Regions from separate parts of the Vibrio sp. 1978 genome, predicted to be linked through region 3. Evidence: riboswitches for the same ligand, from Rfam matches in the RefSeq annotation. Region 3 holds a riboswitch; each other region holds the start of a gene.
The links. Region 3 has a riboswitch for thiamine pyrophosphate ahead of thiB (thiamine ABC transporter substrate binding subunit). Riboswitches for the same ligand answer to the same signal wherever they lie in the genome.
Positions count from the first base shown of each region.

Region 1: linked by a shared signal. The riboswitch ahead of thiC (phosphomethylpyrimidine synthase ThiC) and the one ahead of thiB (thiamine ABC transporter substrate binding subunit) in region 3 are both predicted to bind thiamine pyrophosphate.
Region 2: linked by a shared signal. The riboswitch ahead of thiD (bifunctional hydroxymethylpyrimidine kinase/phosphomethylpyrimidine kinase) and the one ahead of thiB (thiamine ABC transporter substrate binding subunit) in region 3 are both predicted to bind thiamine pyrophosphate.

Region 1 is NZ_JAWPOP010000037.1:1,295-6,211, forward strand. It holds gene R8N49_RS22830 (multicopper oxidase family protein) at 1-544, shown strand, start outside; gene crcB (fluoride efflux transporter CrcB) at 668-1,051, shown strand; TPP riboswitch at 1,112-1,210, shown strand; gene thiC (phosphomethylpyrimidine synthase ThiC) at 1,374-3,314, shown strand; gene R8N49_RS22845 (thiamine phosphate synthase) at 3,314-4,729, shown strand; gene R8N49_RS22850 (HesA/MoeB/ThiF family protein) at 4,716-4,917, shown strand, end outside.
Region 2 is NZ_JAWPOP010000007.1:3,538-8,454, forward strand. It holds gene R8N49_RS08865 (TldD/PmbA family protein) at 1-1,088, opposite strand, end outside; TPP riboswitch at 1,400-1,507, shown strand; gene thiD (bifunctional hydroxymethylpyrimidine kinase/phosphomethylpyrimidine kinase) at 1,605-2,462, shown strand; gene R8N49_RS08875 (ABC transporter ATP-binding protein) at 2,452-3,207, shown strand; gene R8N49_RS08880 (ABC transporter permease) at 3,200-4,000, shown strand; gene R8N49_RS08885 (ABC transporter substrate-binding protein) at 4,048-4,917, shown strand, end outside.
Region 3 is NZ_JAWPOP010000008.1:124,500-129,416, forward strand. It holds gene mpl (UDP-N-acetylmuramate:L-alanyl-gamma-D-glutamyl-meso-diaminopimelate ligase) at 1-1,146, shown strand, start outside; gene R8N49_RS10440 (flavin prenyltransferase UbiX) at 1,152-1,790, shown strand; TPP riboswitch at 1,828-1,964, shown strand; gene thiB (thiamine ABC transporter substrate binding subunit) at 2,037-3,029, shown strand; gene thiP (thiamine/thiamine pyrophosphate ABC transporter permease ThiP) at 3,071-4,657, shown strand; gene thiQ (thiamine ABC transporter ATP-binding protein) at 4,657-4,917, shown strand, end outside.

The DNA.
Region 1 (4,917 bases), on a different contig from region 3:
TGTGCGTCAAATGAAAGGACGCTTCCCATTCCCTTTGTGCGAGTTTGACGTTGTTGAGTCTGATCTGTCGAACAACCAGAAACTGCCTTTATTACCTCTCAACCCTGTGCCAGCTCTCGATTTGAAAAATGCAGAGCAAATCGATTATGTGTTTGAGTGGGAGGGGGCGATCACTCCTGCTGATAAATCGGGCAAAGCGATCCCCCAATTCTGGCTGATGAACAAACGGGCTTGGGAGGGAATGAGCAAAGATAATATTCCAGCGCCGCTTTCAACATTGGAGATGGGAAAAACCTATATCTTCAACCTAAAGAACGTCACCCAATATCATCATCCTATTCATCTTCATGGACACACATTTACGGTTCTTGAGTTAGATGGCAAAAAACTCGACGAACCGTTTCATACCGATACGGTCTTACTTGGAAAAAACGGCAGTGCGAAAGCGGCATTTGTTGCAGATAACCCAGGGCGTTGGATGTACCATTGTCATGTAATTGAACATATGAAGACGGGTTTGATGGGTTACATTGAAGTAAAGTGACTCCCGTAACTTTTAAAATCTTGATAAGTTTTAAGCGCTATACTTTGCTGAATTCTAAGATTGTATAATCACTATTGCCGTAAATTTGATTACAATGTCGCCATTAACTTTTCTGGGGGAATTATGGGACAACTATCCGTTTTGGGTTTTATTGCATTGGGTGGTGCATTTGGTGCATGTTCTCGTTACTTAATTTCTGAACTTTGTGTCATTTTATTGGGGCGTGGTTTTCCATATGGTACGTTAACCGTTAACGTTGTTGGCTCATTTATGATGGGCTTATTGATAGCAGCTTTCGATAATGAACTTTTGGCAACGGAACCTTGGCGACAAGTGATTGGCTTGGGTTTTTTAGGCGCACTAACGACGTTTTCCACCTTCTCGATGGATAATGTTTTGCTTATGCAGCAGGGCGCTTTCTTTAAGATGGGGTTGAACGTATTGTTGAATGTCGTGTTAAGTATTTCAGCTGCGTGGATAGGCTTTCAATTATTGATGCGCAGCTAGCAAAGTAGTTAAAAATTGAACAGGTCGGCTTGGTTTCACCAAGCCGTTTTTATATACTGACATCACTTGTCGGAGTGCCATAAGGCTGAGACCGTTAATTCGGGATCCGTTGAACCTGATCAGATTAGAATCTGCGAAGGGAACAAGAGAAGATATTCACACCGGAGTTCTTTCTGGTTGATCTATCAAAAGTCGAATGTTGTTACAGGCAAATATCGTAAGCTTTAACTAGCCTTAATTTGACTCCTCTTGTCGCATCTATCCGCCAAGCATTTTTATCCAATTACTTTTTATCTAGTATAACAAAGCAAGGAAAAATGCTATGTCGAGTCGCAAACAAGCGAGACTGGAAGCAAAACAGTTCATTGATACACTCTCGGTACAACCGTACCCCAATTCAAGCAAAGTCTACGTAGAAGGCTCACGTCCAGATATTCGTGTGCCAATGCGTGAAATATCACTCGCTGATAGCCTTATTGGAGGCACAAAAGAAGCGCCTATTTTCGAGCCTAATGAGCCAGTACGCGTTTACGATACCTCGGGTGTATACACAGATCCAGAGCACACCATAGACCTCTATAGCGGCTTACCTAAGCTGAGAGAAGGGTGGATTGAAGAGCGTGCCGATACTGAGCTACTTGATGAAGTAAGCTCGGTGTACACCAAAGAACGCTTAGAAGACGAAACACTAGACGATCTTCGTTACGGTAATCTACCACGTATTCGACGTGCCAAAGATGGCCATTGTGTGACCCAATTGCACTATGCTCGCAAAGGTATTATTACCCCAGAAATGGAATATATCGCGCTGCGTGAAAACATGGGGCGTGCCAAGTATCGCGATGAAGTGCTGAATCAACAGCATCCGGGTCAAAGCTTTGGTGCGAACCTACCAAAGGACATTACTGCAGAGTTTGTGCGTAAAGAAGTCGCCGAAGGTCGCGCTATTATCCCTTCTAATATCAACCACCCAGAATCCGAACCAATGATCATTGGGCGTAACTTTTTGGTCAAAGTGAACGCCAACATCGGTAACTCATCGGTCACTTCTTCGATTGAAGAAGAAGTAGAGAAACTAGTGTGGGCGACGCGCTGGGGTGGCGATACCGTTATGGATCTCTCTACTGGACGCAATATTCACGAAACTCGCGAGTGGATTCTACGTAACAGTCCGGTTCCGATCGGTACCGTGCCAATGTACCAAGCGCTTGAGAAAGTGAACGGTGTTGCGGAAAACCTTAACTGGGAAGTGATGCGCGATACCCTGATTGAGCAAGCAGAGCAGGGCGTTGACTACTTTACTATCCATGCCGGTTTACTACTTCGTTATGTGCCAATGACTGCAAAACGCGTTACTGGCATCGTCTCTCGTGGTGGTTCTATCATCGCGAAATGGTGTTTAGCGCATCACCAAGAAAGCTTCTTATATACCCACTTCCGAGAGATCTGTGAAATCTGTGCTAAGTATGATGTGGCACTTTCTCTCGGTGATGGTCTGCGTCCTGGCTCGGTGGCCGATGCTAACGACGAAGCGCAATTTGCAGAGCTTCGTACCCTTGGTGAGTTAACCAAGATAGCGTGGGAATACGACGTACAGGTGATTATCGAAGGTCCTGGTCATGTTCCAATGCACATGATCAAAGAGAACATGGAAGAACAGTTAGAGCACTGCCATGAAGCTCCTTTCTATACCCTTGGCCCATTGACGACAGACGTTGCTCCAGGTTACGACCATATTACTTCAGGTATTGGTGCTGCCATGATTGGCTGGTATGGCTGTGCGATGCTTTGCTACGTCACTCCTAAAGAGCATCTTGGTTTACCAAACAAAGAAGACGTGAAAGTAGGCATGATAACTTACAAGCTTGCTGCGCACGCCGCGGATTTGGCGAAGGGACATCCTGGTGCACAAGTTCGTGATAACGCGCTTTCTAAAGCTCGCTTCGAGTTCCGCTGGGAAGACCAATTCAACTTATCACTCGATCCAGATACCGCGCGCGCTTTCCATGACGAAACCTTGCCTCAAGAGTCTGGAAAAGTTGCTCACTTCTGTTCGATGTGCGGGCCAAAGTTCTGCTCGATGAAGATCTCGCAAGAGGTTCGAGAATATGCGAAAGACACAGAGCAAGTTGCTGCGGACCAAGCTATCTCAATCAAAATGCTGGATGACCCTCTTGAGGGGATGCGTCAGAAATCGCAAGAATTTAGAGAGTCAGGTTCTGAGCTATACCACCCAGCAGCACATGCCGAGGTGAGTGACTAATGAGCAAAATCCTTATTCCGTCATCGTTGATTGAACTGACAGGTTTAGTTCAGCAATGTTTGTTGTTGGCGAAAGAACAGGGTTTTTGCATTGAAGACATTGAGTTGGGTGTGAGCCCAACTCAATCTATTCAGCTTGTTCGCGGCCAACAGACCACACACATAACGACTGATCTCATTGATGATTATGACTCTGAGAATGAGAGTTCATTTGTGCTCTATTACCGCTCTGCTTTATCGGTAGAAGCGTGTGCTAAGCAACCGTCGAAAGCGATTCATATTGGCATTGCTGATACGCAGGTATCCGATGAAAAGGAGAAAGTGTTTCAGCTTGATATCTGGCGTCACCCAATTAACAACGAAGTGAGAGCGCTTTCCGTTAAGTCCAAATTCAACGCAATGTTCAATCCTGAACATCACCTTGCTTGGATAGTAACGCTGACAGTACTCGATTTTCCTATCGAAGATGCGTTAACACTTGCTCGAGGAATGCTAACTCAGCAAGCGAATGTTTCACGTGAAACACTGTTGAATGACAACCTTGATGAGGGAAGATCTACTCGGTGGGCTGACCAATTTGATGATTTCCCCACACCTGTACTGGAGGATAACCGACTAGGTATTCAAGTTGGTTGGTCTGCACAAGGCGAGAGCGTTAGCTTTCCAACTCTGACTAAGCAAAGTCTAGGGCTCTACCCAGTCGTTGATGACGTTGCTTGGATTGAGCGTTTACTGCCACTAGGCATCAACACTATTCAACTGCGAATCAAGGACCCACAACAAGCCGATTTAGAACAACAGATCATTCGAGCAATTGAGCTAGGTCGTCAGTATCAAGCACAAGTGTTCATCAATGACTATTGGCAGTTGGCAATCAAGCATGGCGCTTATGGTGTTCACCTAGGACAAGAAGACATAGAAGAATCGAATTTGGCTCAGCTAACTAAAGCCGGCATTCGTCTTGGTCTTTCTACTCATGGTTATTATGAGCTACTGCGCATCGTACAAATTCATCCTAGTTACATCGCGCTAGGGCATATTTTCCCAACCACCACAAAACAGATGCCATCGAAACCACAAGGTTTGGTGCGCTTGTCTCTTTATCAAAAGCTGATTGATAGCATTCCTTACGGAAACACAGAGTTGGTTTTCCGTCCCGCAAAAGACAAAGCAGGTAGTGACTATGTGCTTGGCTTTCCGACGGTCGCGATTGGTGGCATTGACCAATCTAATGCAGACCAAGTTTGGCGCACAGGCGTCTCTAGTTTGGCAGTTGTGCGTGCTATTACGTTGGCAGAATCACCTCAGTTCGTTATCGAGTTTTTTGCACAACTGATGAAGGAAAGACAGCTAACGTTTACTGATCAGAATAGTGAGTTGGCGCTTAGTAAGAGAGGCGAGCATGCTCACGGATAAGCAGTTCCTTCGCTATCAACGTCAAGTCGCTCTGCCAGAAATTGCCGAAGTTGGGCAAGAGCGTTTGAGCAAATCGCATGTGCTGATCATCGGTTGTGGTGGATTGGGGAGCGCAGCGAGTTTGTACTTGGCGTCAGCGGGCGTTGGTAAATTGGTTGTAGTCGATGACGATGAAGTTGATAGCAGTA
Region 2 (4,917 bases), on a different contig from region 3:
CCTGCCAGCATGTCATTAAGTGAATGCTCGCCCTCTTCGATAAAGGTGTTACGCATGCGCGAGGTTGGTGCGAACTTGTAGTTTTGACGACGACCAGAACCCGTAGGCTCATAACCTGTCTTCATGCCACCCATTTTATCGACCATGAAGCTGGTTAGCTTACCGTCTTTGATCAGTTGAGTGCGCTGAGTCTTCATACCTTCATCATCAATGTGAATCGAGCCCCATTCGTTGGTCATGGTGCCATCATCGACTGCATTCACTGCGGTGTGAGCAACCATTTCGCCCATCTTGTCGTGGAAGACTGATGCTTTCTTCGCAACTGAAGTGGTTTCTAGCAAGTGACCACATGCTTCATGGAAGATAACGCCGCCAAAGCCGTTACCAATCACCACCGGCATTTCACCCGATGGACAAGCATCCGCGCCAAGTTTTACTAACGCTTGCTGCGCGATAGTTTGACCTAGCTCTTTGGCATCAAGCTGTTCACTGAATTCCCAACCAGCAAGAGCGCCAGGACCTTCCATACCAGAAGACTGCTCATTACCTTTTTGCGCGACAGTGTTACCAGCAACACGAATGTAGTGGCGAGTATCGTCAACGTGTAGACCTTCTGAGTTGAAGATAGACACTTGTTGCTCGCGCTGAAGAACGCTGCCAATAAACTGGCTGATATGTTCACTCTCAGCACGTGCGGCTTGGTCAACTTTCAATAGAAACGCGATTTTTGAATCTAGGTTAGCATCCTTACCTAGCGGCATGCGGCAACCATGTTGGATTGGGTAGCGGTTCAAATTCAAAGAACCCGCTGACGCGATTTGCTCACGCTTGTCTTTTGCAGCAAGCAGCGAGGTTACGCGCTTTAGTTCGGCTTCATCTGTGCTGTTGGTGTAACCGTAAAGCACCTTATGACCGAAAAAAAGACGAATACCGATACCAAAATCGATACCCGAGTTAACCTTATCCACTTCACCAGATGCGATCTGGACAGTGTTGGTTTGGTGATGTTCAACGAATAGTTCAGCGAAATCAGCCCCCAAAAAGAGCGCATGATCGATCACTGACTTCGCTGTTACAGAATTAAGCATGAAGTCTCCTTGCTCGATGATCGTCTTAGCCTTCCTAATTAACTGTGAAAAAGTTCAACAAAGTTAAATTGGCAACACGTTAAATTTTAACAGTTTTTTAACCTTGTTTTGTGCTAATCCTTGCTTAACGAGACCACGATTATTTATTAAATATTCCAGGTTCTGCTCATTCACCAGAGCGTTGCACTAGTAAATTCCACCCAGCAAACCATTTAGGTGCTTACTTTATCACTCACCTCGCATAATTGAATACTCATTATAATTACGCTCAAAAAACGTATCCCTTCCGCAATGGTCCTGCTATCATCCGAACGAAATAGTCGGGGGGCCACACGACAAGTGTTGGCTGAGATCGAAATTCGAGACCCGTTGAACCTGATTCAGTTAGCACTGACGTAGGGAACTATGCACACTTTGCCTTTCGTCGCCCCTCTTAGGTAAGCGATAGCGATCGAAAAATCGATCTATCTGCAACGGTCAAAGTCAGTTCCTATACGTCTTGTAGTAGGAGCGACCATGACGCAGCAATCACAACCTCATTCACATCACACGCCAGCCTTGCCTACCCCTATCGTATTGACCATCGCGGGCTCAGACAGTGGTGGCGGTGCAGGTATTCAAGCCGACATCAAAGCGATGTCCGCAACCGGCAGTTTTGCTTGCTCGGTAATCACGGCGATTACTTCGCAAAATACCCAAGGCGTTTCTGCGATTTTCCCCATTCCTCTCGACCATGTAGAGAGCCAACTTGATGCAGTATTTACCGACCTCAACATCGTTGCAGTCAAAGTGGGCATGCTGGCAGATTCCAACATCATCAAAGTCGTTGCAGACAAAATTAAACAATACCAGCCAAAACACCTCGTGATTGACCCTGTGATGGTGGCCACCAGCGGCGATCTATTACTGGAACAGTCGGCAATCAGCACTTTAAAAGAAGAATTGATTCCGCTCGCAGACATCATTACCCCTAACCTACCCGAAGGCGCAGCATTGACGGGTAAGCCAATGCCTCAATCAGAATCTGAAATGAACGATATGATTGCTGACTTGCGCGCATTAGGGGCAAAAGCGGTGCTGTTAAAAGGCGGTCATCTGGAAAAAGACAAAAACAGCAACGATCTGCTGATCATGCAAGACAATGCCGAGTTAATTAGCGCTAAACGCTTTCCAACCAAAAACACCCATGGCACAGGCTGCACACTGTCTTCTGCTATCGCGTCTTACCTTGGTCAAGGCAACAACCTGCACAAAGCGGTGCACCTTGGTAAGCAGTACATCAGCCAAGCTATCGCACACGCTGACGAATTGGATGTCGGTAAAGGTCATGGTCCTGTGAACCATTTTTTTGCAGGTCACACGCATGTGCGCTAATGCACTCGGCATTCAGCTTACCGAAGCAAGTCTGCAATACAAAGACAGCCAAACACCAACATTAGCTGGGTTGAGTATGACCATCCCTGCCAATCAATGGACGGTGTTACTTGGTCGCAGTGGTTGCGGAAAAACGACGATCCTTCGTTATCTAGCGGGTTTGTTAGACGACAAAGTTGAATGGCATGGCGAGTTAACGACCACGGATGGCATCACCTTACACAAGCGTATTGCCTACATGGCGCAGCAAGACTTGTTACTGCCGTGGTTAAATGTGTTAGACAACGTCTGCCTCAGTTCTCGATTTTCTCAAGACCAATCACCAGAGCAAAATAGACAACGTGCACTGACTTTACTAAGCCAAGTGGGACTCGCCGATTACGCGGATGCTAAGCCAGCTCAGCTCTCTGGCGGCATGAGACAACGTGTTGCCCTTGCTCGCACTCTGATGCAAGACAAGCCTCTAGTTCTGATGGATGAGCCTTTCTCTGCACTGGACGCGGTTACTCGTCATAAGTTGCAAACCTTGTCTGCCGAATTGCTGAAAGATAAGACGGTTGTTCTGATTACCCACGACCCACAAGAAGCGGTGCGATTAGCTCACCAACTCTATGTGTTGCAAGGCACACCTGCGCAAGCTCAGCACTTGGTCGTTCCAGACTCCAAGCCGCCCCGAGTTCTCGATGGAGAGTGCGCGGCGTTACAACAAGCGATTTTGGATCAACTGGAGAAAGACTATGAGTGATATGACTCAGTACAACTCCGTTTCGGCACGCATTAGTAAAAAAGAACGCGTGACCCATCCGGCTCTGCGCTTGGTCATTAGCACAGCGGTGATCTTGGGATTGTGGCAGTTGGTTGTTGTGGTATTCGACATGCCAAGCTTCATCTTACCTTCACCAATTGAAGTGCTGGATAGATTGGTCACTCGTTACGATGTCTTGCTCAAACATACTTGGGTTACCGCGCAAGAGATTTTACTTGGTTTGGCGCTTGGATTATCAATGGGTTTGCTGTTCGCATTGCAAATGCTGATGTTCGAACCGCTGAAGCGTTGGTTACTGCCCATTCTGATTGCTAGCCAAGCGATCCCTGTGTTCGCCATCGCGCCAGTACTCATGCTTTGGCTGGGTTACGGCATTGCATCGAAAGTCGTCATGGCGGCGATCATCATCTTTTTCCCCGTCACCACATGTTGCTACGACGGCTTACGTAATACACCAACAGGTTACCTCGACCTTGCCAAGACCATGGGCGCGTCTAAATGGCAGTTACTTCGTCATATTCAATTGCCAGCCGCCCTACCAACTTTAGCCTCAGGCATTCGTGTTGCCGTCGTTATTGCGCCGATTGGAGCAGTGGTCGGTGAGTGGGTAGGTTCAAGTGAAGGCTTGGGTTATCTGATGCTCCAAGCTAATGCTCGCATGATCATTGATGAGATGTTTGCGGCGCTGTTTATCCTAGCCGTGCTGTCTATCTCACTCTACTTCATCACCGATAAATTATTGAAAAAAGCCATCCCTTGGGAAAGCAAATAATTACAGAAAATAACCAAAGAAAATTGGGAAAGAAAAGGAAGAACCCCGTGAATAAAAACAAACTTATGAGCGCTGCTGCTCTACTCGCTTCAGTGGTATCAACCAATGTGCTTGCAGCAGAAAAAGAGATGACACTGATGTTGGATTGGTTCGTCAACCCAAATCATGGTCCTATCGTGATTGCCAAAGAGCGTGGTTACTTCAAAGAACAAGGTTTGAAGGTCAACATTCAAGAGCCGGCAGATCCAAGCACGCCACCTAAGTTGGTCGCGGCGGGTAAAGTCGACATGGCGATTTCTTACCAACCAAGCCTAACTATCGATGTCGCGGCGGGTTTGCCACTAATCCGCTCTGCGACTTTGATTGCTACGCCACTCAACACGTTGATGGTGCTGGATAACGGTAAGAATGAAAACCTTGGCGACTTGAAAGGCAAGAAGATCGGTATTGCGATCGCAGGCAACGAAGAAGCGACAATCGGCACCATGCTAGCGCAAGAAAACGTGAAGTTTTCTGACGTACAAATCATCAACGTAGGTTGGGCGCTGTCTTCGTCTCTTGCGTCTGGCAAGGTGGATGCGATTTGGGGCGGTCTACGTAACTTCGAAACCAACCAACTGGCACTAGAAGGTTATAAAGCTAAGGCCTTCTTCCCTGAAGAACACGGCGTGCCAGCGTATGACGAGTTAGTCTTCGTAGCCAATGCAAAAAACTACGACAAAGAAGCCATCAAGGCATTCAACAAAGCACTAGAGCAAGCGACCACTTACATCGTTAACCATCCAAAAGAGTCGTGGAAAGAGTTCGTGGCTTATTCACCAGACACGCTCAACAACGAGCTTAACCAACGCGCTTGGAACGACACGCTAACTCGTTTCGCTCTTCGTCCATCCGCAGTAGATCTGAAACGCTACGAT
Region 3 (4,917 bases):
AGCCGTGGCAACCCTTGTGTCGAGCATGTGCTCAACACTAACATGCGTTACACCTCTGGCCCGCAGTGGCTCAACGAGTTTTTGCTGCATGATCGTTGGGTATTGGCGGTATCTGGTACACATGGGAAAACGACCACGTCGAGCATGCTTGCCTGGATACTTGAAGATTGTGGTTATCAACCGGGTTTCTTAGTCGGTGGGGTACTCGGTAACTTCGGAGTGTCTGCTCGTTTGGGTGAAAGCATGTTTTTTGTCGTTGAAGCCGACGAATATGACAGTGCTTTTTTCGATAAGCGTTCTAAGTTTGTGCATTACCATCCTCGCACTTTAATCATGAATAACCTTGAGTTCGATCATGCTGATATCTTCGATGATCTAGAAGCGATCAAGCGCCAATTCCATCATTTAGTGCGAACTGTACCGGGCAATGGATTGATCTTAGCGCCGAGGAAAGATCAAGCGTTAGCGGATGTATTAGAGCGTGGCTGCTGGACTGAAAAACAGTTCTCTGGTGAGAATGGTGACTGGCAAGCGCACAAATTAGTGCTTGATGGCTCAAAATTTGACGTTGCGTTGCAAGGCGAGAAGGTTGGTACCGTCGAATGGAATTTGGTGGGTGACCACAATGTGGATAATGCGCTGATGGCAATCGCTGCTGCACGACATGTTGGAGTCACTCCGGATCTTGCTTGCCAGGCATTAGGGCGTTTCATCAATACCAAGCGCCGTTTAGAGCTGAAAGGTGAAGAACAAGGTGTGACGGTTTACGATGATTTTGCGCATCACCCAACGGCAATTGAACTTACTGTCGGTGGTTTGCGTAACAAGGTAGGTGAAAAACGCATCCTTGCTGTGTTAGAGCCGCGGTCTGCCACCATGAAGCGTGGTGTACACAAAAACACACTTGCAGAGTCACTACACAGTGCAGATGAAGTCTTCTTGTTCCAGCCAGATAATATCGAGTGGTCTGTGCAAGACATTGCCGACCAATGCAAACAGCCAGCGTTTGTCGATGCGGATATAGATAACTTTGTAGCCAAGATCGTCGAACGTGCGCGACCAGGTGACCAAATTCTAGTCATGAGCAACGGTGGCTTTGGTGGTATTCACGGAAAACTTCTTGAGCAGTTAAAACAAAAAGCCTGATTGATATGCAAAACAAAACACAACCCTCTCACAAAAAAGCCATCACGTTGGCATTAACGGGGGCTTCTGGTGCTCCCTACGGCCTTCGTCTTTTAGAATGCTTGGTTGCGGCGGATTATCATGTCTACGTTCTGATTTCTTCGGCGGCTCGTGTCGTGATGGCAACCGAACACAACCTTAAGCTGCCAAGTGGGCCAGAAGCCGCAAAGCAAGCGTTGGTAGAGCACCTGAACTGCAATCCAAATAACATCACCGTTTGCGGTAAAGACGATTGGTTCTCGCCGGTTGCGTCTGGTTCTGCTGCACCTAAGCAAATGGTGGTTTGCCCATGCTCAGCAGGAAGCGTTGCAGCCATAGCACACGGTATGTCGGACAACTTGATCGAACGGGCCGCTGATGTAGTAATGAAAGAGCGCGGGCAGCTGTTGCTCGTGGTTCGCGAAACACCATTTTCAACGCTACATCTGGAGAACATGCACAAACTGTCGCAAATGGGCGTCACCATCATGCCAGCAGCTCCGGGCTTCTACCATCAGCCAAAGAGCATTGAAGACTTAGTGGATTTTATGGTGGCAAGAATTCTTGACCACTTAGGTATTGAGCAAGGTTTGGTGCCTCGTTGGGGTTATGACCAGCGCTCGTGAGCTGATTGTGTAACCACTCAAATACCTTTACAATCCATCCAACTCATCGGGGAGCAAACCCATTTAGCATTGAGTCAATCAATGCATTGGGGCGCTGAGACCTAAGTGTTTAACTAGGGACCCGTATTACCTGAACCAGATAATGCTGGCGTAGGAATTGAGTCTGGATATTGGAAATCCTTAATAGCCGCCTCAAACCCTGTGCCGCTCAACTTATTTCTCTGAAATACTCATGGAGAGCGAGCAGTGAAAACCACTCTAAATCTGATTGCCTTAGCTGCAATCACCTCTACTTCAGCGTTTGCCGCTGAAAACACATTAACCATCTATACCTACGACTCTTTTGCCGCAGATTGGGGGCCGGGTCCTAAAATCGAGCAAGCTTTTGAAGCAAAATGTGGCTGTGACGTTAACTTCGTGGCATTAGACGATGGTGTGTCGATCCTGAATCGTCTTCGTCTTGAAGGCGGTAATAGCAAAGCCGACATCGTGTTAGGTTTGGATAACAATCTGATGGCAGAAGCGAAGAAAACCGGTCTGCTTGCCGAGCACAATGTGGATACGGCTAACACAGTGTTACCAAACGGTTGGAGTGACACGACGTTTGTACCGTACGATTACGGCTACTTCGCGTTTGTGTACAACAAAGAGAAACTGGCTAATCCGCCGAAAAGCATGAAAGAGCTGGTGGAAACGCGCGACGATCTGAAAGTGATTTACCAAGATCCGCGGACTTCAACGCCGGGCCAAGGCTTAATGCTATGGATGAAATCTATTTATGGCGACGATGTGACGCAAGCGTGGCAGAAGCTAGCGAGCAAAACCGTAACGGTCACGAAAGGTTGGTCTGAGGCGTATTCTATGTTCCTCAATGGTGAGTCCGATTTAGTGCTTTCTTACACCACTTCACCTGCGTACCACTTAATTGCGGAAAACGATTCGAAGTTTGCTACGGCGAATTTTGCTGAAGGCCACTACATGCAAGTTGAAGTAGCCGCCAAAGTGAAAGGGGCAAAAAATTCAGAACTTGCTGATCAATTTATGAGTTTCATTTTAAGTGATGAGTTCCAATCGGCGATGCCAACGGGTAACTGGATGTACCCAGTCACTGACGTTGAGTTACCTAAAGGTTTTGAAACTTTGAGTGTTCCAAGCAAGTCGTTGAGCTTTAGTGCTGATGAAGTGGCAAAAATGCGTAAGTCTTGGATTCGCGAATGGCAAAGCGCATTGACGTTTTAGCTGACGTTTCCATCCTCATCTGAATGAGATAGGTTTTACCTTTGAATTCTGTTCCAAAAATAGGTTTAGGGGTCGCGATGATCATCGCGACCTTTGTTATTTCTGCCCTAGGTGCTTTGATTGTTCAAGCCCCTTCACTTGATGTGTCTGTGGTATGGGGCGACCCGTACTATCAACATGTCACCAAGTTCAGTTTCTACCAAGCGTTTCTTTCCACATTGCTCAGTGTTGGCTTTGCCATTCCAGTAGCGCACGCACTTTCGCGTCGCCAATTTATTGGTAAATCATTACTGCTTAAGCTGTTTGCATCGACACTGGTTTTGCCGGTTTTGGTTGGTGTTTTTGGGCTGTTAGCGATTTATGGCAACAGTGGTTTGTTGGCGCAGTGGTTGCAAAGTTTCGACACTAAACTGCCATTCTCTATTTACGGTTTGAACGGCATTTTACTCGCCCATGTGTTCTTTAATTTACCTTACGCGGCACGATTGCTTCTGCAAGCCTTGGAGTCTATTCCTGCCGAGCAGCATAAGCTTTGCGCGCATCTTGGGATGAGCCATTGGGATAAGTTTCGTTGGGTAGAATGGCCGCGTTTAAGGCAGCAGCTTCCCCACGTTTGTGGGTTGGTGTTTATGTTGTGCTTTACCAGTTTTGCCACTGTAATGGCGTTGGGGGGCGGGCCAAAATCCACCACCATTGAATTGGCCATTTACCAAGCGATTAAGTTTGATTTTGATTTACAAGCTGGGGCGTTATTGGCGCTGTGGCAGATGCTGTTATGTGGACTGCTTGCTATTGGAGTGCAGAAGTTAACAAGGCCTGTTTCTATCAGTGCTGGAAGCACATCGGTACAGCAATATTTAACGAAGGATCATGGGTGGTCAAAAGCTTGGGATAGCTTTTGGATCATAGGTGCCTTTTTACTGGTAATACCGCCGTTATTGATGGTGTTACTGAGTGGCATCAACCAACAAGTTTGGACAGTATTAACCGATGAGCGTTTTTGGTCTGCGCTATTGAACTCCCTCAAAGTCGCCTGTGTCGCTAGCGCGCTTGCGGTCGCTGCAGGGGTGTCCATACTATTGACCAGTCGCCGTTGGCGGTTGCAGTACAAAAACACGCGAGCCGATCAGATTGAGTTAATCGGCACCGTTATTTTGGTGACTCCAGGTCTGGTGATTAGCACCGGTTTATTCTTACTACTGCGCGCATTTACCGATGTTTTTAGCTTGGCATTTTTTGTCGTGATTTTGGTGAACGGTTTGATGGCTTTGCCTTACGTGATCAAAACGCTAGCGCAGCCAATGCTGCACATTGAACAACAGTATCAGTATGTATGTGCCAGCTTAGGCATGCGTGGCTGGCAACGGTTTAAAGTGGTGGAGTGGCAGGCGCTACGCAAGCCGTTTGCACATGCGTTTGCGATCAGCTTTATGTTTGCAATAGGGGATTTAAGTGCCATAGCACTGTTTGGTGGACAAGAGTTTCGTACCTTACCTCTGTATTTGTTCCAGTTGCTTGGCAGTTATCAGATGGACGCAGCTGCGGTGGTATCGGTGACCCTATTGTTGTTGAGTGTGGGCTGTTTTGCCTTGATTGAGAAAGTATTGAAAACGAAGGAGAGAGCGTAATGTTAGTGTTGGATGATGTGCAGTACACCTACCAACGTGAACTGTTTCGTTTTGACTTAACGATTGAGCAAGGACAGATTGTGTCGCTGATGGGACCAAGTGGGGCAGGGAAGTCAACCTTGCTGGCGTTGGTGGCAGGATTCATCCATCCTGACCGTGGTGATATTTGTGTTGATGGTGAGTCCATTGTGCGTAAAGAGCCTTATCTGCGTCCGTTCTCTATGTTGTTCCAAGAGCACAATTTGTTTGCTCACTTATCG